3 regions of the Halomonas sp. M4R1S46 genome follow, and region 1 is predicted to be linked to each of the others. Evidence: predicted binding sites of a transcription regulator. Region 1 holds the regulator's gene; each other region holds the start of a gene.

Region 1 (7,288 bases):
CGGCCAGGCGATGGGCCAGCCCTTCGGCGAGGTACACCGAGCGGTGCTGGCCGCCGGTGCAGCCGATGGCGACGGTGAGATAGCTACGCTGGCTGGCCTGGTAACGGGGCAGCCAGCGCTCGACCCAGGCCAGGATATCGGCGGCCATCTCGGCGACCATCGGGTAGCTGTCGAGGAAGGCGATCACGCTGTCATCGCGGCCGGTGGCGTCACGCAGCTGGGGATCCCAGTAGGGGTTCGGCAGGCAGCGGGCATCGAAGACGATATCGGCATCCAGGGGCACGCCCCGCTTGAAGCCGAAGGACTCCACGGTGAGGGTCAGCCCCTCGCGGCGATGACCGGCCACCTGGTCGGTGATGCGGCCCCGGAGGTCGTGCACCGAGAGACGCGAGGTGTCGATCACCAGGTCGGCGAGGTCGCGGATCTCCGCCAGGGCGGCCTCCTCGCAGTCGATCGCCTCCGCCAGGGTCATCTGGCTGTCCCGGGTCAGGGGGTGGCGGCGACGGGTCGCCGAGTAGCGCTCCAGCAGGATACGGGCATCGGTGGTCAGGTAGACCACCTGGCAGTGGATGTTGCGGGCCCGCACGTCCTCGAGCAGGGCAGGGAAGCGTTCCAGGGCGTGGGGCAGGTTGCGGGCATCGATGCTCACGGCGATGGAGCTGCGCAGCGACTGGCCGCTGCGCAGCTCGTCCACCAGGGGGCCGAGCAGCATGGCCGGAAGATTGTCGATGGCGTAGTAGCCGAGGTCCTCCAGGGCCTGCAGTGCGATCGACTTGCCCGAGCCGGAGCGGCCGCTGATGATCACGAGCTGCATGGGGGATCTCCTGGTCGGGGCCGGCCGGCCCGGGCCGGCTAGCCGTTGCCGTCGGCCGGTGTCTGTCGTCGGATGGCCTCGGTGAGGCGGTCGTGGAGCTCCTGCTGGCTCTCGGCGTGGCGCAGGGCGCTGCGGGTTTCGGCGTCGTTCATCACCCCGGCCACCTGGCCGAGCAGGGCGAGGTGGGCATCGTCCGCCTCCTCGGGCACCAGCAGCACGAACACCAGGTCGACGGGATCACCGTCCACGGCGTCGAAGTCCACCGGCTCGGCGAGCCGGAGGAAGCCGGCGATGGGTGCCTTGCAGTGGGGGTTGCGGGCATGCGGGATGGCCACCCCGTGGCCGATGCCGGTGCTGCCGAGGCGCTCGCGGCCGATCAGCCGGCTGAAGACCTCCTGGCTGTCGAGGCTCGGGGTGTTCTGGGCGATGAAGGTGCTGAAGAATTCCAGGACCCGCTTCTTGCTTCCCCCCGGCACCGCGAAGAGCGTGCGCTCGGGGGGCAGGATGGTTTCCAGTGACATGGGGCGGCTCAACGGACGCCGGCGGCGCCCTGAGCGCGAGCCTGGGTCTTTTCCTTGTGCTTGACCAGCTGGCGATCCAGCTTGTCGGCGAGGGCATCGATGGCGGCGTACATGTCACCGTCCATGGCTTCGGCATGAAGATCGGCACCGGCGGCATGCAGGGTGCAAGCGGCCTGCTGGCGTTCCTTCTCGACGGAGAGCGTGACCTGCACGGTCGTGATGTTGTCGTAGTGGCGTTCCAGGCGCGTGAGCTTTTCCTGCACATAGTCACGCAGGGGGTCGGTCAGTTCCACGTGGTGGCCGGTGAGATTGACTTGCATGACACGCTCCTTGCTCCTTGGGTGGTGCCTCGATTGTAACCCTTTTTGGTGCCGTGCAAACCCCCCGTGCCAGGGGCCCTTCCACGCTGTCGACGGCGCCGCCGGACGGCATCAGGCGAGGCGCTTGCGCTGGCTCGACGAGGGGATGTGCATGGCCTCGCGGTACTTGGCCACGGTGCGCCTGGCCACCTCGATGCCTTCCTCGGCGAGCAGGTCGACGAGCTTGCTGTCCGACAGCGGCTTGCGCGGCGGCTCCTCCTGGATCAGCTTGCGGATGCGGGCGCGGATCGCGGTGCTGGAATGGGCCTCGTCACCACCGCCCACCTGGCTGGAGAAGAAGTACTTGAGCTCGAACACGCCCCGCGGGGTGTGGATGAACTTCTGGGTGGTGACCCGGGAGATGGTCGACTCGTGCATCTCCACGGCCTGGGCGATATCGGCGAGGATCAGCGGCCTCATGGCCTCCTCGCCGCGTTCCAGGAAGTCCAGCTGGCGGGCCATGACCTCGCGACCGACGCGCAGCAGGGTGTCGTTGCGGCTGGTCAGGCTCTTGAGCAGCCAGCGCGCCTCCTGGAGGTGGTCCTTGAGGAACTGGTTGTCCTGGCTCTTGTCGGCACGCTTGATCAGTGCCGCATAGTCGGGCTGGATACGCAGCCGCGGCAGCGCCTCCGGGTTGAGCTCGATCCGCCAGCCCTGCTCGCTGGGGCGGGCGATCAGGTCGGGGATCACGTAGTCGCTGTCGCCGGCGGCGAAGGCACTGCCCGGGCGCGGATCGAGGCCGCGTATCAGCGCGATCACCTCGTCGAGCACGGCATCTTCCAGCCCCAGCCGGCGCTTGAGCAGGCGCCGGTCGTTGCCGGCCAGGGCCTCGAGGAACTGGCGGACCAGCCGCCGGGCCTGGGGGAGCAGGGGGGTGTCCTGGGGCAGGGCGGCGAGCTGCAGCAGCAGGCACTCGCGCAGGTCCCGGGCGAAGACCCCGGTGGGCTCGAACTGCTGAAGGCGCAGCAGCACGCCCTCGACCTCGCGGGTGGCGAGCCCCTCCAGGCCCTGGGGGCGCAGCCCCTCGCGCAGCTCGTCGAGGGACTGCTCCAGGTAGCCATCGCCGTTCACGGCGTCGATCAGGCTCTCGGCGATGTGCGTCTCCCGCTCGCCCAGGCCGCTCATGGCCAGCTGCCAGGTCAGGTGGCCCTGCAGGCTCTGGCCGGCGGCCTGGCGTTCGAAGTCCGGGGCCTCGCCGCCACTGCCCAGGCCGGCGTCCTGGAAGGTGTCGGCCCAGTCGCTGTCCACGGCCAGCTCGTCGGGGATCTCGCTGGCCCAGTCGTCGTCCGCGGCCTCGCTGACGGCCTGTTCGCCGAACTCATCCTCCATTTCCAGCATCGGGTTGGCCTCCAGGGCCTGCTGGATCTCCTGGCGCAGGTCCAGGGTGGAGAGCTGCAGCAGGGCGATGGCCTGCTGCAGCTGGGGGGTCATGGTCAGCTGGGTGCCGACGCGGAGTTGCAGGGAAGCCTTCATGGCCATGGGGGGATCCATTCGACTGGCGATGAAGCCACCACCCTAGTGCGCCGGAGGGAGGCATGCAAGCCCCGAGGCTAGCAATTAGCGTGCCAATGGCAAACAGCGTGCCTGTCGTCGCTTGGCGACATTATATCAGTAACTTACCAATAAGGGTCGGCTCACAGGCGGAAGTCCTGGCCCAGATAGACGTCGCGGACCTTCTGGTTGGCGAGGATTGCCTCGGCATCGCCCTCGGCGATGATCTGGCCGTCGCCGACGATGTAGGCCCCGTCGCAGATGTCGAGGGTCTCGCGCACGTTGTGATCGGTGATCAGCACGCCGATCTCGCGGGCCTTGAGCTGGCGAATGATGCCCTTGATCTCGCCCACCGAGATCGGGTCGACCCCGGCGAAGGGCTCGTCGAGCAGGATGAAGTCAGGTTCGGTGGCCAGGGCGCGGGCGATCTCGACTCGCCGACGCTCGCCGCCGGACAGGCTCATGCCCGGGTTGTCGCGGATATGGGTGACGTGGAAGTCCTCCAGCAGCTGCTCCAGGCGGGCCTGGCGGCCGGCGCGGTCGAGGTCCCGGCGGGTCTCGAGGATGGCCATGATGTTGTCGGCCACGGAGAGCTTGCGGAAGATCGAGGCCTCCTGGGGCAGGTAGCCGATGCCGGCCCGGGCGCGCTCGTGCATGGCGGTGCCGGAGAGGTCCCGGTCGTCGATGGCCACCGAGCCCGCATCGGCCCGCACCAGGCCGACGATCATGTAGAAGGAGGTGGTCTTGCCGGCGCCGTTGGGGCCGAGCAGGCCGACGATGCGTCCCTGCTCGATCTCCAGGCTGATGTCGTGCACGACACGGCGACGCTTGTAGCTCTTGGCGAGGTGGCGGGCGCTGAGGGTCTTCATGGGGCGTCCTGCTGCTCCGGCTCCAGGGTCATGCGGACCCGCTGGCGCTCGTCGACCCCCTCGGCCGCGGAACGGGCCTGGACCACGCGGCGGTCGAGGAAGTACTCCAGGTAGCCCCCGTCGAAGGTGTCACCCCCCTGGTGCAGCTCGGCCTGGTCGATCAGCTCGATGCGGCGCTCGGCCACATGGTAGACCACGGTACGTCCCCAGCCGCGCACCAGCGGCTCGTCGGGGGCGGGCTTCTGCTCGAGGTAGGCCCGCTCCCCGGTGGCGGTGGCCCGGGTCAGCCGACCGGCCGCATTGCGCTGGATCTCGACGCGCTCGCCGGTCAGTTGCATGCTGCCCTGGGTGATCGTCACGTCGCCGCGATAGACGGCCGTGCCGGCGCGATCGTCCAGGTCGAGACGATCGGCCTCGACCTGGATGGGGGCGCTGGCATCGCCCTCCAGCGCCAGCGCCGGGCCGGCGGCCAGGGACAGGGCGGCGAGGCTCAGGGCCAGCAGGGTCGCGGGGGGCGGTCGCATCATGGCTCGGGGTCCTCTGGGGTGGTCGGCGGGTGATGGCCGCGCACATTGTCGGCCAGCCGGGCACGATTGTCATGGATCCAGGCATCGAACCGCTCGCCCCGCATCCGCTGCGGGGGCTGGCGGAGCAGGGCCGGTGTCTCGCTCCAGGCATGCCCGGTATCGGCGTCGTAGTGAAGGGCCTCGGTTTCCAGGTGCCAGCGCTCCCGGGGGGCCGTGAGCCGGGCGTCCCCCTCCAGCAGCAGGGGGTTGCCGCCGGCGCCCAGGCGCCCGCGGGCGGCGGTGGCCAGCCAGCGTCGCCCGCTGTCGTCGCGCAGTCGGACGTCGGGCGTCTCGAGGCGGGTGACGTCATCGTCGGGGGTGTGCACCAGGCGCGGGGTCTCGAGGCGCTGGTGGGGACGGCCCTGGGCATCGAAGCGGGTCAGGCGCGCGTCCTCGAGGAAGTAGTCCGGCTCGCCGGCGGCATCCCGGGGCACCGCGCCCGGGCGCGAGGCCTCGCGCTGGTCGAGCAGCGCCAGGCCGCCGCCCAGGGCGAGCAGCACCAGCAACAGCCAGGTCCGGAACCCGGGGCGCGGCAGGCGCATGGCGTCAGGCCTTGCCGTGCAGGTAGGTGTCGAGTACGGCGTCCCAGTGTCCCTGGGCCTGCAGCAGGGTGTCGCAGATCTCGCGCACCGCGCCGTGGCCGCCCTCGCGCTCGGTCACCCAGTCGGCGTGCTGGCGGATATAGCTCGGCGCGCCGGGCACGCTGATGCCGACGCCGGCCTGGCGGATGGCGGCCACGTCGGGCATGTCGTCGCCGCAGTAGGCCACCTGCTCGAGGCCGATGCCCAGTCGGGTGCACAGCTGGCGCAGCGTCGGCAGCTTCTTCTCGATGCCCTGGTAGAGGTGCTGGATGCCCAGGGCGGCGGCGCGGCGGCTGACCATGGGCGAGTCACGCCCGGTGATCAGGGCCACCTCGATGCCGGCGCGGTGCAGCAGCTTGATCCCATGGCCGTCCAAGGTATGGAAGGCCTTGGTCTCGCCGCCGTCGGACTGGAAGTAGAGGCGGCCATCGGTCAGCACGCCGTCCACGTCCATGGCCAGCAGGCGGATACGACGCAGGCGGTCGACGAGACCGGGGTCCATCAGGGGGGCATCGAGGGTCATGGGAGCTCCTTGGGGTCAGATCACGCCACTGGCGAGCAGGTCGTGCATGTGCAGGGCGCCGACCGGGCGTCCCTCGTTGTCCACCACGGCCAGGGCCGTGATGCGGTTGTCATCCATGATGCGTACCGCCTCGGCGGCCAGCATGTCGGGGGCCACCCGCTTGCCGGGCACGGTCATCACCGCATCCACCCGAAGCCCGGTGAGGTCGCTGTGCTGGTCGAGGGTGCGGCGCAGGTCGCCGTCGGTGTAGACGCCGGCCAGCCGGCCGTCGTCGTCGACCACGCAGGTGAAGCCCAGGCCCTGGCGGGTGATCTCCAGCAGCGCATCGCGCAGCGGGCTGCCGAGTGCCACCCGGGGCAGGCGGCTGCCCTGGTGCATCAGGTCCGCGACCCTGAGCAGCAGCCGCTTGCCGAGGCTGCCGCCCGGGTGGGAGAGGGCGAAGTCCTCGGCCGTGAAGCCCCGGCACTCGAGCAGCGCCACGGCCAGGGCGTCGCCCAGCGCCAGGGAGGCGGTGGTCGAGGAGGTGGGCGCCAGGTCCAGCGGGCAGGCCTCGCGCTCGACGCCGGCGTCCAGGTGGGCGTCGGCATGGCGGGCGAGGGTCGAGCCGGGGCGGCCGGTCATGCTGATCAGGGGCGTGCCGAGGCGCTTGAGCAGGGGCAGCAGGGCGGTGACCTCGGCGGTCTCGCCGGAATTGGACAGCGCCAGGACCACGTCGCCGGGGGTGATCATGCCCAGGTCGCCATGGCTGGCCTCGCCGGGATGCACGAAGAAGGCCGGCGTACCGGTGCTGGCCAGGGTGGCGGCGATCTTGCCGGCGATGTGTCCGGACTTGCCCATGCCGGTGACCACGACACGGCCGCGACAGGCCAGGATCAGCTCGCACGCCCGTTCGAAGTCGCCATCCAGCCGCTCGATGAGGGCGGCGATGGCCTGCTGTTCCAGGGTCAGGGTGCGCACGGCGCTGTCGAGAAGGCCGGCGGCGGGAGTCGAAGTGTCGTCAGTCATGGCGGTGATTGTTGCCCGTTGCGGGGATTGTCTCAAGTGGTCAGGCAGCGGCGCCGACGAAGCGGTCGGGGCTCCACAGCCGGCCGATGAAGCCGAGGAGTACGGTGAGCGAGGGAACCAGCATGGCGAGGGCGGGCGTCCGGTGGCTGAAAGGGCGCCCATTGAACCTGTTGCGTCCCGCCGGCGCAAGCCGCGACACCCCGGCGCTGGCGCCCCGGGACCCCGTTAGGATACGATGTTCGATAATTTTACAGGGAAGGCTAGTGGATGACCGATTCCCCTCTCGTCGAAGTGGAGGGCCTGCACTTCTCCCGCGGAGAGACGGAGATCTTCCGTGGCATCGACATGGCCGTGCCCAAGGGCAAGATCACGGCGATCATGGGCCCCAGCGGCACCGGCAAGACCACCCTGCTCAAGCTGATCGGCGGCCAGTTGACGCCCGATGCCGGGCGGGTGCACATCGATGGCCAGGAGGTGCACGCCCTGTCGCGCAAGGCGCTGTTCCGGCTGCGTCGGCGCATGGGCATGCTGTTCCAGAGCGGGGCCCTGTTCTCGGATC
Region 2 (7,288 bases), 1.7 Mb from region 1:
AGGTGGTCAGCCAGGCATCGACCCGGATGGCGCGGTCGCAGGCCAGGCCGGCCTCCCGGCCGAGCTCGGCGTTGGGCGTGATGCCGGCGGCGATGACCACGCGGTCGGCGGGCAGTCGCTTCCCCGAGGCCAGGCGTGCGGCGGCGACATGGCCGTGGCCGTCGTCCTCCAGGGCGGCCAGTTCGACGCCGGTGGCGATCTCCAGCCCGCGGCCCTCCAGCTCGCGTCGCAGCAGCGTCGCGGCGGTGGCATCGAGCTGGCGGTTCATCAGGCGCTCGCTGCGCTGGAGCACGCGGGCCTGCATGCCGCGCTGGCGCAGGCCCTCGGCGGCCTCCAGGCCCAGCAGGCCGCCGCCGACCACCAGGCCGCGGCCGCCGCGCTCGGCCGCGGCGGCGAGGGCCTCGGCGTCGCCCAGATCCCGGAAGCCGCTGACGCCGGCCAGCTCGATGCCCGGCACCGGCGGCAGGGCGGTACGCGAGCCCGTGGCCAGGACCAGCCGGTCATAGGCGATGGCCTCGCCGCGCTCGGTCACCACCCGGCGCCGGGCCCGGTCGATCCGGGTCACCCGCTCGCCGAGCCGCGTGCTCAGGGCGATGCCGGCCCGGCCGGCGATCTCGGGCAGGCGCAGGTCGTCATGGGTCATGTCGCCGGCCAGCCAGGGCGAGAGCAGGATGCGGTTGTAGGCCGGGCAGCGTTCCTCGCCGATCACGGTGATACGGCGCGGCGCCGCGGCCTGGCGCACGAGCGTCTCGACCAGGCGCTGGGTGGCCATGCCGTTGCCGACGATCACCAGGTGCTCGATGGGACGTTGTGGCGGGACGGACCCGGGAAGGGCATCGGGGCACATGTCGAAACCTCCTGAAACGCGAAAGACGCCTCGGCCCCCCTGGCAGCGGGGGCGCTGAGACGTCTTCGTCTGGTATTCGGTGGGCGATCGCCGTTGACCGCAAGGGAGAGGCCTGAGCCCGCTCCGGTTACTTACGGCCTTTCAATTATCGGGCCAATCTGTAATTTGTCTCAATGAAATCAAGGATTAGATATGTCGTAGCGGACGGCGGCGGGTATCCCGCCGCCGTCCGAACGGGCCTCATGCACGCTCCTGGTGCGTGGCGGCATCGAAATGCACGGGGCTGTAACAGGCCGACAGCCGGGCGGGGTCCAGCCGGCCACCGCGGGCCCGCAGCGCCTGGTCGAGGTGGCCGGCCATGGGGGCCATGGCCTCGGCGGAGGGGCGCAGGTCGCCACCGAGCCGTTGCCGTGCCGGGCCCGTGTCGGGTGCCAGCGTCTCGAGGTGGCTCACGGCCCGGTCCAGGTAGGGGGGCAGGGCCAGCCAGTCGCGTGCCCGGCGGGCATGCTCGGGCGAGGCGCCGAGCCAGTCGGCGGCCCCGGTGAGGGCCCGGATCAGGGCGGCGAGGGTCGCGGGGTGGCGCTCGGCCCAGGCCGCGGTGACCCCGAGCACCTTCTCGGGATGGTCCGGCCAGAGCCGGGCGCCGCTGGCGACGATGCGACCGCCCCCCCGGTGCTGGGCCAGGCTGCCCCAGGGCTCGCCGACGCAGAAGCCGTCGATGCGCCCCTCCTCCAGGGCCTCGGCCATGCGGGGCGGCGGCAGGACCACCAGCTTGACCTCGCGGTCGGCGTCGATGCCGCCGAGGGCCAGCCATTCGCGCAGCTGGTAGTGCTGACACGAGAAGGGATGGACCATGGCCAGGCAGGGGGGCGGTCCGCCGCGATGGCGCAGGCGCCGGGCGAAGTCGCGGGCACTGACGGCGGGATCCGGGGCGTCACCCTGCGGGGCGGCGGCCTCCGGCGAGGGCATGCCCTCGCTCCAGCGTGGCGACAGCACCAGGGTGTTGCCGTTACGTCCCAGCACCAGCGGGGCCAGGGTCTCGCAGGCGGCGCCGGAGATCCCCAGGCTCATGGCCAGGGGCAGCGGGGCCAGCATGTGGGCGCCGTCCAGCAGGCCGGCGGCGAGCTTGTCGCGCAGCGTCGACCAGGCATTCTCGCGTGACAGCGCGACGTCGAGCCCTTCGGCGGCGAAGAAGCCGCCCTCGCGGGCGATGATCGGCAGGGCGGCATCCAGCAGCGGAATGACGCCCAGCGTCAGGCGCTCGAGCCCGGCGGTGCGACTCGCGGTCATAGGCCTTTCTCCAGTCGTTCGAGGATATCGATCACGTTGGCGGCCACTTCGCCGATGCGCTGGCCGCGGTCCATGGCCAGTTTGCGCAGCATGCGGTAGGCCTGTTCCTCGTCGCAGTCCTGGTGCTTCATCAGCAGTCCCTTGGCCCGCTCGATGCGCTTGCGGTCGGCCAGCTGGCCGCGGGCCTTGTCGAGTTCGGTGCGCATCGACTGGAAGGAGGCGAAGCGGGCGATGGCGACCTCGAGGATCGCCTTGACCCGGCTGGGCACCAGGCCGTCCACCACATAGGCGCTGACACCGGCCTCCAGGGCGGCCTGCATGGTGTCGGGCTCGTGCTGGTCGGCGAAGAACACCACCGGACGCGGGTTCTCGCGATTCAGCAGGGACATGCTGTCGAGGGTGTCGCGATCGGGGGACTCCATGTCGATGATCACCACATCGGGGGCGTGACGCGCGACCATCTCGTTGAGGCTGGCCGGGCTCTGCAGGCGGCAGACGACCTTATGGCCCTCCTGGGCGAGGGCCTCCTCGACCATGGCGGCGCGCACGATCTCGTCATCGACCAGCAGGATTTTCAGGGGCTGGGGCATAGGGCGTGGCTCGTTGCATCGGTCGTTTGCAGGAAGCAATGCAAGATACATTCCAGATGCCGCGATGCCGGCAAGGTTCGGGGTCGGGCGCCGGTCCTGGCGCCGTCGCCATCGATCGCCGGGGGAATGTTGCACCGCAGCGGTGCGGAATCGGGCGCCGACGGCCCCGGCTGGTGCAGGGCGGCGCGAAGGCCCGGCCCTCGCCGGCCCGGAGGTCCCGCCACGGCGGGTCCGGGGCCTGTTGGCACGCGGCTTGCTTGATACTGGGCAATCATCTCCCGGGCCGCCATGACGGTGGCCCCAGGCAACGACGCCCACCGCCGCGCTGGCCACCCGTGCGGCGGTGGGCGTCGTCGTTGGGACCCACGATCGAGGAGGGCGTTATGCATCAGGCGCGAACCACTTGCCCCTACTGCGGTGTCGGCTGCGGCGTGCTGGCCGACATCGACGGCGACCGCATGGTCGGCGTCGAGGGCGACGCCACGCATCCGGCCAACTTCGGCCGCCTGTGCGTCAAGGGCTCGGCGCTCGCCGAGACCCTGGGCGCGCAGGGGCGTCTGACGCGCCCCCGGGTCGACGGTGTCGAGGTCGACTGGAACACCGCGCTCGACGCCGTGGCCGAACGGCTCCAGGCGACCCGCGAGGCTGCCGGCGACCCGGCGGTGGCCGGCTACCTGTCCGGGCAGCTGCTCACCGAGGACTATTACGTCGCCAACAAGCTGTTCAAGGGCTTTCTCGGTACGCCGCACCTGGATACCAACTCGCGGCTGTGCATGGCCTCGGCCGTGGCCGCCTACAAGCGTTCGCTGGGCGCCGACGCCGTGCCCTGCAGCTACGAGGACCTGGAGGAGGCCGAGCTGGTGGTGCTGGTGGGCTCCAACCTGGCCTGGAACCATCCGGTGCTCTACCAGCGCCTGCGCACCGCCAAGACCCGCAACCCGCTGATGCGGGTGGTGGTGATCGACCCGCGGGTCACCGACAGCTGCGAGATCGCCGACCTCTACCTGGGGCTCAGGCCCGGCAGCGACGCCCGCCTGTTCAACGGCCTGCTGGCCTGGATGGCCGCCAAGGGCAAGCTCGACCGGGTCTACCTGGAACAGCACACCACCGGGCTGGATGCGGCGCTGGCCGCGGCCCGCGAGGACGACGGCTCCGTTGAGGCCATCGCCGCCGACTGCGATGTCGACCCGGAACGCCTGGAGACCTTCTTCTACTGGTTTGCCAGCCAGCTGCACGTGGTGACCCTCTACTCCCAGGGCATCAACCAGTCGTCCAGCGGCACCGACAAGTGCCACGCCATCATCAACTGCCACCTGGCCGGCGGCAAGCTCGGCCTGCCCGGTGCCGGTCCCTTCTCCATCACCGGCCAGCCCAACGCCATGGGGGGCCGCGAGGTGGGCGGTCTGGCCAACCAACTGGCCGCCCACATGGACTATGACAGTCCCGGCGCCCTCGATCGGGTGCGCCGCTTCTGGGCCACCGACACGCTGGAGCCGAGCCTGCCCGAGGGACCCGGTCACAAGGCGGTGGCGCTGTTCGAGGCCATCGAACGCGGCGAGATCCAGGCCCTGTGGATCATGGCCACCAACCCCGTGGTCAGCCTGCCCGATGCCGACCGGGTACGGGCGGCCCTGGCCAGATGCCCGCTGGTGATCGTCTCCGAGTGCATGGCCGACACCGACCTGCTGCCCTATGCCGATATCGTGCTGCCGGCCACGTCCTGGTCCGAGAAGGACGGTACCGTGACCAACTCCGAGCGGCGCATCTCCCGCCAGCGGGGGCTGCTGCCCCCGCCCGGGGAGGCGCGTCACGACTGGTGGATCATCGGCGAGGTCGCGCGGCGGCTGGGCTATGGCGAGGCCTTCGCCTATGCCCATCCCGGCGAGATCTTCGCCGAGCACGCCCGGCTCTCCGGCTTCGAGAACGCGCCCGACCACCCGGGCCATCGTGCCCGGATGTTCGATATCTCGGCGCTGGCCGAGCTGGATCGCGAGGGCTACGACGCCCTGGCGCCGATCCAGTGGCCGGTGACCGCCGCCGCCCCCCATGGCACCGCCCGGCTGTTCGAGGAGGGTCGCTTCGCCACCGCCGACGGGCGCGCCAGGCTCTTTCCGGTGCGCCCTCGGGGGCCCATCCAGGCGCTCGACGCGACCCATTCGCTGCGGCTCAACACCGGGCGCGTGCGCGACCAGTGGCACACCATGACCCGCACCGGCCGCGCGGCCCGGCTGATGAACCACCGGGCCGAACCCTTCATCGAGATCGCCCCGGAGGATGCCCAGGCGCTCGGGCTCGGCGACCAGCAACTGGCGCGCCTGACCAGCGCCACCGGCGAGTACCGTGGTCGGGTCAGGCTGTCGCGCGGCCAGCGACGCGGCGAGGTGTTCGTGCCCATCCACTGGACCGATCGCTTCTCGGCCCGGGCCCTGGCCGGCAGCCTGCTCGCGGCCCATGTCGATCCGCTCTCCGGCCAGCCCGAGGCCAAGCACGGCGCCGTGGCGGTGACGCCGCTGGCCACGGCCTGCGAGGCCACCCTGGTGGTCGCGGGGGATCTCGAGGTCGCCGGGACCGTGCGGCAGAGCGCCGACTACTGGACGCGGATCCCGCTGGCCCATGCCGACCGCTGGCAGCTGGCCTGGGGCGAGGGCGAGACGGGCCTGGGACGCCTCACCGAGATCCTGCCGGTGCCGGCCTCGCTGTGGTGTGACGATCCCGCCACCGGCCGCTGGCGGGCGGCCGGCCTCGAGGACGGCCGCTTGCGCTGGTGGCTGATGGTGGGGCCGCCCGCCGAGCTGCCGGGCCTGGCCTGGCTCGACGCACGCTTCGCCGAGGCGGCCGAGGGCCTACCCCTGGGGGACGGGCGTCGCCGTCGGCTGCTGGCCGGCTGCGATGACGGTGCCGCCGCCAACGGCCCGCTGGTCTGCAGCTGCCACCAAGTGGGCCAGGCCGCCATCGTCGCCGCCATCCGCGCGGGCGATGCCAGCGTCGAGGCGCTGGGCGCGCGACTCGCCTGCGGCACCCAGTGCGGCAGCTGTATCCCCGAACTGAAATCCCTGATCGAAGAGGAGGGGGCCCATGCGCGCTCCGAGCAGAAGCCTGAAGCCGTCCAAGTGGTCTGACGTCGTGGGGCGCGTCGCCGGCGCGCTGGTGCGGCTGGGCCGGGACGCCTCGCGGTGGCGGGCCGCCCCGTGGGTACCGCGAGGCGCACCCGAGGTCCCGGGACTCTCCCGGCAGGGGGGCTGCCGCCCGGGCAGCGTCTACCTGGTCGGCGCCGGCAGCGGCGATGTCGAGCTGCTGACCCTCAAGGCGGCCCGGCTGCTGCAGCAGGCCGACGCGGTGGTCTACGACCGCCTGGTGGGCGATGAGGTGCTGTCCCTGGTGCCCGCCGGTCGCGAACGCTATTACGTGGGCAAGGCGCGGGGCCATCACAGCGTGCCCCAGGCCGAGATCGGCACGCTGCTGGTCGACCTGGCACGGCAGGGCAAGGCGGTGGTGCGCCTCAAGGGCGGTGACCCGGGGGTGTTCGGGCGCATGGGCGAGGAGCTCGCCGCGCTGGCCGAGGCCGGCGTGCCGGCGCACATCGTGCCCGGCATCACTGCCGCCTCGGCGGCCTGCGCCGGCATGGGCATCCCGCTGACCGACCGTGGCCACGCCCAGCAGCTGCGCTTTGTCACCGCCCAGTTGTGCCGTGAGGGCGGCGCCCCGGACTGGGCCGCGCTCGCCCGCCGCGACGAGACCGTGGTGTTCTACATGGGCCTGGCCAAGGTCGCGGCCATCTGCGCCGGCCTGCGCGGTGCCGGGTTGCCCGACGACTGGCCGATCATGCTGGTGGCCAACGCCAGCCTGTCCGACCAGGCGGCGCTCACCGGCACCCTGGCCGACATGCCGGACAAGCTCGCCGCCCACCCGCTGCCGTCGCCCTGCCTGATCGTGGTGGGCAGCGTGGTGAGTAAGGTCGAGACCAGCCCGGCGGCCATGGCGCCGTCAGAGGCCCGTCAACCCTGAGGGAGGAAGCCCGCGCGTGATGCCTGGCGCGTCCGGTCAGTCGCTGCCGTTGAAGGCGTCGGCCACGGCGACGCCGGTACTCAGGTGGCGAAGGTTCATGCTTGATATGAAAATTGCATCATTTTTAAAACAATAAATGCATTGGAAGTATCACTCCAGGTGGCCGATGGTGAAGTCACGGGATCTCTCACTTCGTCGCCCGTAGTTCCACGAGCGTCACGACTGTCCGGGACACCGTGGGTTCCCGAATCTCTCTCGCGGCAACACCAGGGTTGGCGGTCGAGGCGCACGGTAGAGGAGGGTACCCATCATGTTTGACACCGAACAGTTCATCGCCGATTGTCGCAGCGCGCTTGCCGCCGACGAATCCCCCCGGCGGGTGCGCGAAGTGGTCGCGAGAGCGGTTTCCGATCCGGCCGCCATTCTCCAGGCACTCGGGGAACCGACACGCGGCGGGCTCTACCCGCTCTATCGCTCGGAGGAGCTGACCATCATCAACATGGTGTGGGCGCCTTACATGACGCTCATGCCACACGACCATCGAATGTGGGCGGTG
Region 3 (7,288 bases), 1.5 Mb from region 1:
TGAAGGGCTTGCCGGCCCGCGGGCTGTGCTGATGCAGCGCCTGGGCCACGCGCTCCTTGCCGGTGCCCGACTCGCCGTTGATCAGCACCGTGATATGCGACTGGGAGAGGCGGCCGATGGCGCGAAACACCTCCTGCATCGCCGGCGCCTCGCCGATGATCTCGGTGTCGAGCCCCTCCGGGGCACTGACCGGACGCTTGCGCTCGCGGGCATGGGCCACGGCGCGGCGTACCAGGGCCAGGGCCTCGTCCACGTCGAAGGGCTTGGGCAGGTACTCGAAGGCCCCGCCCTGGTAGGAGGCCACCGCGCTGTCGAGGTCGGAGTGGGCGGTCATCACGATCACCGGCAGGTCCGGATGGGCATCGCGCACCCGCGCCATCAGGTCCAGGCCGTCGATGCCCGGCATGCGGATATCGGTGACCAGGACATCGGGCGGATCCTCGAGCAGCCGTGGCAGCACCTGGTCGGCCCGCTCCAGGCATTCGACGGCCAGGTCGGGCTGGGCCAGGGCGCGTTCGAGGACCCAGCGGATGGCACGATCGTCATCGACGACCATGACGCGAGCGGCTTCAGTCATGGCACTTCTCCAGCGGTATCAGCAGTCGGAATTCGGTCTGGCCCGGCGCGGAGTCGCACTCGATCAGGCCCTGATGCTGGTGCAGGATCGACTGGGCGATGGACAGTCCCAGGCCGCTGCCCTCGGCGCGCCCCGAGACCATGGGATAGAACAGCGTCTCGCGCAGGCCGTCGGGGATGCCCGGCCCGTTGTCGATGATTGACACCTCGCAGACCAGCCGATGGCGCTCCGCGCCCAGGGTGAACTGGCGGCGGGCCCGGGTCTTCAGCACCAGGGTGGGCGCGTCCATGCCCGACTCGGTCATGGCCTCGACCGCGTTGCGGGCCACGTTGAGCATGGCCTGGATCATCTGCGACTCGTCGCCCATCAGGTCCGGCAGGCTGGGGTCGTAGTCGCGGCTGATGGCGACCTCGGGATGCTCCACGGCCAGCAGGGCCCGAACCCGCTCCAGCACCCTGTGGATGTTCAGCGGCTCGTGGCGATTGAGGCGATTGGGGCCCAGCATCGAGTCCACCAGGTCGCGCAGCCGGTCGACCTCCTCGACGATGATGCGGGTGAATTCGGCGAGCTGCGGGCTCTCCAGGTCACGCTCCAGCAACTGGGCCGCGCCCCGGATGCCGCCGAGGGGATTCTTCACCTCGTGGGCCAGCCCCCGGGCCAGCACCTTGATGGTCTCCTGGCGGGTCTGCAGCGCCTCCTCCCGGGAGATGCGCAGCAGCCGGTCCCGGGGCTCCATCTCCAGCAGCAGCTCGTCCGCAGAGAGCGGGGTGACGGTATAGTCCACGGTCAGCGGCTCACCGGTGGGCCGGATCAGGCGCGCCTCGCGCTGGGTGAAGGGATGGAACTCGTCGCGGGCCTTGGTGAGCACCTCGCCGATGTCCTCCTCGCCCACCACCAGGCCGGGCAGGGGCTGGCCCACCACCCGGGAACGGCTCAGCGCGAGCAGGGCCTCCGCCGCGGGGTTCATCCAGCGCAGGCGCAGCTCCCCGTCCAGCAGCAGGACGGCGGTGGTGAGATGTTCCATCAGGCGTTGATACATGGTGCGTTCCCGGCAAGAGGCGGTCGTGGACTGGCCATAAAGCGGTGCAAGAAGCGCGCCACTTCGGGGAGGCGCGACAGGGCGGCGCGACAGGGTGGATCGGCGCGGACGTCTTGCACCACTTTAGTGCACCAGGCAGGTGCACGCACGCCGGGAAGGCGACTCAGGGGGCATCGGGATGCCGATGATGGCGCAACCGGGAGCGACGCTCGCGCTCATGGCGTTCGCGGTCGCCCTCGCCGTCGCGCAGGCCGCCGCCATCGCGCAGCTGCTCGGCATGCTCGAAGGCGCTGCCTTCCTTGACCCGGTCGGCATGGTCGAAGGCATTGAAGCCCCCGTCATCGCGCACCGGGGGCGGATGACAGGGCCTGAAGGTGCCGTCCGGACACAGCGGTCGATGTGGCCGGCGAAGGGGCAGCTAACTGCCCGGGTTGTTGGGATTCTGGGGCAGGTTGACGCTGGCCCGCTGGACATAGAGCGTCAACGGCGCCGTGCGGTGGCGCACGGCGCCGGTGGCATCGAGCAGCTCGGCCTGCAGCTGGTGTTCGCCGCGGTTGAGGTTGGAGAGCAGGAAGGTATCGGTATGCATGGCCGACTGGCTGACCCGGCCATCGAGCAGCAGGCGCACCCGATGGTCCTCGCGCAGCGCGGGCTGGATGCCCAGGCGCACCTGGACATTGCCGGCGGCCCCGGTGGACAGGGTGGCCTGGTTATCCGGCGACAGGATCGAGAACATGTCATAGGGCATGAACGGCTGCCCCGGGGCGGTGCCCGCGGCGCTCGGCGCCTCCTCGCCCTGCACCACCGGCGACAGGCTCGGCGCGCGGACCTCCCGGGAGGGCACCACGGTCAACGGGTCCAGCTTCACCGCCTCGCCGCCGCGCTCCGGATCGTCGGTGAAGACGACATTGCCCTGGGCGTCAGTGGTGCGATAGATGGTCTCGGCACCGGCCGTCAGGCTCACCGACAGGCCCAGCACCAGCATCACGAGTGCCTTGTTCATGCGTCTCTCCTGGATGGCCGTTGGGCGCTCCCTGCCCCATGAGGCAGCAGGGCGGCACCCTATGACAAGCCTAGCCCAGAAGTGGCGGCTCACGGAACGCCGTTGCAGCCTCGCCGGATGGCCGGAGCGCGGTGATGGGCTTCGCCCGAGGCGTCGCCGGGCATGTGCGGCTGCCCTGAAAAAAAGAGGCACGCCCGATGGGCGTGCCTCTGAGTGCCGGACGCGGCGCCTGGGCGCCGCCGCCATCAGCAGCTGTAGTACATGTCGAACTCGACCGGATGGGTGGTCATGCGCAGGCGCTCGACGTCCTCTTCCTTGAGCTCGATGTAGGCATCGATCATGTCGTCGGTGAAGACGCCACCCTCGACCAGGAAGGCGCGATCGGCGTCCAGCGCCGCGAGCGCCTGGTCGAGGCTCTCGGCCACGGTAGGCACTTCCTTGCCCTCTTCCGGCGGCAGGTCATAGAGGTTCTTGTCCATGGCATCGCCGGGGTGGATCTTGTTCTTGATGCCGTCGATACCGGCCATCAGCATCGCTGCGAAGCACAGGTAGGGGTTGGCGGTCGGGTCCGGGAAGCGGGCCTCGACACGCTTGCCCTTGGGGCTGGCGGTGTAGGGGATGCGGATGGAAGCGGAGCGGTTGCGGGCGCTGTAGGCCAGCATCACCGGCGCCTCGAAGCCCGGCACCAGACGCTTGTAGGAGTTGGTGGAAGCGTTGGTGAAGGCGTTCAGGGCCCGGGCGTGCTTGATGATGCCGCCGATGTAGTACAGCGCCATCTCGGAGAGGCCCGCATACTCGTCGCCGGCAAACTGGTTCTGGCCGTTCTTCCAGAAGGACTGGTGGACGTGCATGCCGGAGCCGTTGTCGCCGACCAGGGGCTTGGGCATGAAGGTGGCGGTCTTGCCGTAGGCATGGGCCACGTTGTGCACGACGTACTTCATTTCCTGCAGCTCGTCGGCCTTCTTCACCAGGGTGTTGAACTTCACGCCGATCTCGTTCTGGCCGGCGTTGGACACCTCGTGGTGATGCACCTCGACGGACTGGCCGATGGCCTCCAGGGTGTTGCACATGGCGCCGCGGATGTCGTGGAAGCTGTCCACCGGGGGCACCGGGAAGTAGCCGCCCTTGACCCGCGGACGGTGGCCCAGGTTGCCGCCCTCGACCTGACGGTCGGTGGCCCAGGCGCCCTCCTCGGAGGTGATCTTGTACATGGCGCCTTCGATGTCGGCCTTCCAGTGCACCTCGTCGAAGATGAAGAACTCGGGCTCCGGGCCGAAGAAGGCGGTGTCGCCCAGGCCGGTGGACTGCAGGTAGGCCTCGGCGCGCTTGGCGATGGAGCGCGGGTCGCGCTCGTAGCCCTGCATGGTGGCCGGCTCGATGATGTCGCAGCGCAGCACCAGGGTGGCGTCTTCGGTGAAGGGGTCGAGGAAGCCGGTGCCGTCCTCCGGACGCAGGATCATGTCGGACTCGTTGATGCCCTTCCAGCCGGAGATGGAGGAGCCGTCGAACATCTGGCCGTTCTCGAAGAACTCCTCATCGACGTCGCGGGCCGGAATGGTGACGTGCTGTTCCTTGCCGTGGGTGTCGGTGAAGCGCAGGTCGATCCACTTCACATCATGCTCTTCGATCAGGGCGAGCGTCTTCTCGGACATGAGGTCCTCCACTAGATGGCTTGGTTTCGGGTATTCCGCTTGTTCTCTGCCGCCGGGTGCCGGCAAGCCGGCCTGTCCAGACGACGTTGTAGCATGCCATGGGCTCACTGCCCACGACGCCATGCACGACCATGGCACTGCCCATGAGCAAGCAGAAAGCATGCCAGCTTGCCGATGCCTCCTCCCGTAACCACGATAAGACGCTGAACAGGAACAGGAAAAAACTTCTCCCGCGACATTGCCCTGCATCGGTGCCCGAGGAATGCCCCGCCATGAAGCATGTCGGCGCCCCGAAAATGCCCTCTTATGGCGCACAAGAAAAAGGGATGCACCACAATGATGCACGACGGCGGCGACTCGCCGTGCCCCGCCTCGCCCGTCGGGGCCCCGCTGGGGAACCGGCGCCGTCCCTGCAGGTCATTGAATCCATGGACTCGCCGAACTTGTTGGACGGATTCCCGCCAACAAGGCTGGTAGCGGTCATGGCCCTGACCCTATAATGCGGCCCCACTTTTCCCAGCAGGATCCCGTCGTGATCGAGAATCTTCGCAACATCGCCATCATCGCTCACGTCGACCACGGCAAGACCACCCTGGTCGACAAACTCCTCCAGCAGTCCGGCACCCTGGACCGCAAGGCGGAGGGCCAGGAGCGCATCATGGACTCCAACGACCAGGAGAAGGAACGCGGCATCACCATCCTGGCCAAGAACACGGCGATCCGCTGGCAGAGCCCGGAAGAGCAGGACTACCACATCAATATCGTCGACACCCCCGGACACGCCGACTTCGGCGGCGAGGTCGAGCGCGTCATGTCCATGGTCGACTCGGTCCTGCTGATGGTCGACGCGGTGGACGGCCCCATGCCGCAGACCCGCTTCGTCACCCAGAAGGCCTTCGACCAGGGCCTCAAGCCGATCGTGGTGGTCAACAAGATCGACCGTCCCGGCGCCCGCCCGGACTGGGTCATCGACCAGATCTTCGACCTGTTCGACAACCTCGGCGCCTCCGATGAGCAGCTCGACTTCCCGATCATCTACTGCTCCGCCCTCAACGGCGTCGCCGGCCCCGAGCCCGACGAGCTGGCCGACGACATGACCCCGATGTTCCAGGCCATCGTCGACATCGTCGAGCCGCCCAAGGTCGAGCTCGACGGCCCGCTGCAGATGCAGATCTCGGCGCTGGACTACAACAGCTACGTGGGCGTCATCGGCCTGGGCCGCATCACCCGCGGCGCCATCCAGCCCAACCAGCAGGTCATGGTGGTCACCAAGGAAGGCAAGGAACGCAAGGGCAAGGTCGGCCAGGTGATGACCCACATGGGCCTGGAGCGGGTGCAGACCGAGCAGGCCACCGCCGGCGACATCGTCTGCATCACCGGCATCGACGCCCTGGCCATCTCCGACACCCTGTGCGACCCGGCCGCCGTCGAGGCGCTGCCGCCGCTGACCGTGGACGAGCCCACCGTGTCCATGACCTTCCAGGTCAACGACTCGCCCTTCGCCGGCAAGGACGGCAAGTTCGTCACCAGCCGCAACATCAAGGATCGCCTCGACCAGGAGCTGATCCACAACGTGGCGCTGCGCGTCGAGCAGGGCGAGACCCCGGAGAAGTTCATCGTCTCGGGCCGCGGCGAGCTGCACCTCTCGGTGCTGATCGAGACCATGCGTCGCGAGGGCTTCGAACTGGCCGTGGGTCGCCCCGAGGTGATCATCCGCGAGATCGACGGCGTCAAGCAGGAGCCCTACGAAGAGGTCATCATCGACTGCGAGGAGGCGCACCAGGGCGCCATCATGGAGGAGCTCGGCTACCGCAAGGGCGAGCTGTCCAACATGAACCCCGACGGCAAGGGCCGGGTGCGCCTGGACTTCATCATCCCCGCGCGCGGCCTGATCGGCTTCCGCGGCCAGTTCCTGACCCTGACCTCCGGGACCGGCATCCTCACCAGCCGCTTCGACCACTACGGCCCGCTCAAGCCCGACGCCTCCATCGAGCGGCGCAACGGCGTGCTGGTCTCCATGGTCTCCGGCAAGGCGCTGGCCTATGCGCTGTTCGCCCTGCAGGATCGCGGCAAGCTGATCGTCGAGCACGGCACCGAGGTCTACGAGGGCATGCTGGTAGGCATCAACAACCGCGCCGATGACATGGTGGTCAACCCCACCAAGGCCAAGAAGCTCGACAACATGCGCGCCTCCGGCAACGACGAGAACCTCGTGCTGACCCCGCCGGTGCGCTTCACCCTGGAGCAGGCCATCGAGTTCCTGGATGACGACGAGCTGGTGGAGATCACCCCCAACCACATCCGCCTGCGCAAGAAGCACCTCAGCGAGAACGAGCGCAAGCGCGCCAAGAAGAAGTAAGCCCGCTGCGCCGCCCCATCAAGAGCCCGCCACCCGGCGGGCTCTTGCGTTATGGCCTCCGCCCGCCGCCGGGGACTATGCTGAAGCTTCAGTCATTCTTCATGGAGGTGGCCCCGATGCACAAGCATGTCGAGTGGGACGATCCCGGCAGCGCCAGCGTGCTGCGCTACTACGCCGACCATCCCCAGGATTACCCGGAGCCCCGCGTGGGCAGCATCATCAGCGCGCGGCTGCGCGGTTTCACCGTACGGGTGCGGGTCGATGCCCGGGTCGAGGACACCAGCATCGGCGAGGTGGTGGCGCTGATCGCCGCGGACAACGGCCGACGCAAGCAGAGCGTGGGCGACCTGGCGCTGGGGGACACGGTGCGCCTGCCGGACGCCAGCCGTGCCATGGAGCCCCACCACCCGGAGGCGGAAGACGACGACGAACGGGACTGATTCGCCGCGGGGATACCATCCGCCCCGCCAACGGCCCCTAAACGCAAGTCGACTGGTCAAGCGGTCGTTCGATATCGCACAGTGGTCGTCAGACGAGCCGGCAACCCCGGCGCAGAGACCATCGCCGGCCCACAAGGCCGACACGCAATTGCGGACACCCGATGAGCACGCACAACGTCTGGACGCACAAGGGCACCTTCCTGCTGGCCGCGGTCGGC

What was found. Region 1 encodes sigma-54, which starts transcription at its own class of promoters, with help from an activator protein. Its sites were predicted from a motif close to TGGCACNNNNNTTGCTNT; they were not measured.
Region 2: the regulator sigma-54 is predicted to act here: its motif matches at 2,765-2,782, upstream of OCT48_RS13545 (ANTAR domain-containing response regulator).
Region 3: the regulator sigma-54 is predicted to act here: its motif matches at 1,660-1,677, upstream of glnL (nitrogen regulation protein NR(II)).

Annotation. Positions count from the first base shown of each region.
Region 1 is NZ_CP107008.1:1,219,967-1,227,254, forward strand. It holds gene rapZ (RNase adapter RapZ) at 1-814, opposite strand, end outside; gene ptsN (PTS IIA-like nitrogen regulatory protein PtsN) at 853-1,335, opposite strand; gene hpf (ribosome hibernation-promoting factor, HPF/YfiA family) at 1,344-1,655, opposite strand; gene OCT48_RS05780 (RNA polymerase factor sigma-54) at 1,767-3,173, opposite strand; gene lptB (LPS export ABC transporter ATP-binding protein) at 3,329-4,054, opposite strand; gene lptA (lipopolysaccharide transport periplasmic protein LptA) at 4,051-4,581, opposite strand; gene lptC (LPS export ABC transporter periplasmic protein LptC) at 4,578-5,162, opposite strand; gene OCT48_RS05800 (KdsC family phosphatase) at 5,167-5,724, opposite strand; gene OCT48_RS05805 (KpsF/GutQ family sugar-phosphate isomerase) at 5,740-6,729, opposite strand; gene OCT48_RS05810 (ATP-binding cassette domain-containing protein) at 6,997-7,288, shown strand, end outside.
Region 2 is NZ_CP107008.1:2,887,413-2,894,700, reverse strand. It holds gene OCT48_RS13555 (NAD(P)/FAD-dependent oxidoreductase) at 1-847, opposite strand, end outside; gene OCT48_RS13550 (CmpA/NrtA family ABC transporter substrate-binding protein) at 1,088-2,137, opposite strand; gene OCT48_RS13545 (ANTAR domain-containing response regulator) at 2,134-2,727, opposite strand; gene OCT48_RS13540 (nitrate reductase) at 3,111-5,846, shown strand; gene cobA (uroporphyrinogen-III C-methyltransferase) at 5,803-6,732, shown strand; gene OCT48_RS13530 (hypothetical protein) at 7,043-7,288, shown strand, end outside.
Region 3 is NZ_CP107008.1:3,984,478-3,991,765, forward strand. It holds gene ntrC (nitrogen regulation protein NR(I)) at 1-577, opposite strand, end outside; gene glnL (nitrogen regulation protein NR(II)) at 570-1,616, opposite strand; gene OCT48_RS18425 (hypothetical protein) at 1,780-1,965, opposite strand; gene OCT48_RS18430 (DUF4124 domain-containing protein) at 2,035-2,619, opposite strand; gene glnA (glutamate--ammonia ligase) at 2,865-4,271, opposite strand; gene typA (translational GTPase TypA) at 4,804-6,630, shown strand; gene OCT48_RS18445 (hypothetical protein) at 6,747-7,070, shown strand; gene OCT48_RS18450 (sodium-dependent transporter) at 7,232-7,288, shown strand, end outside.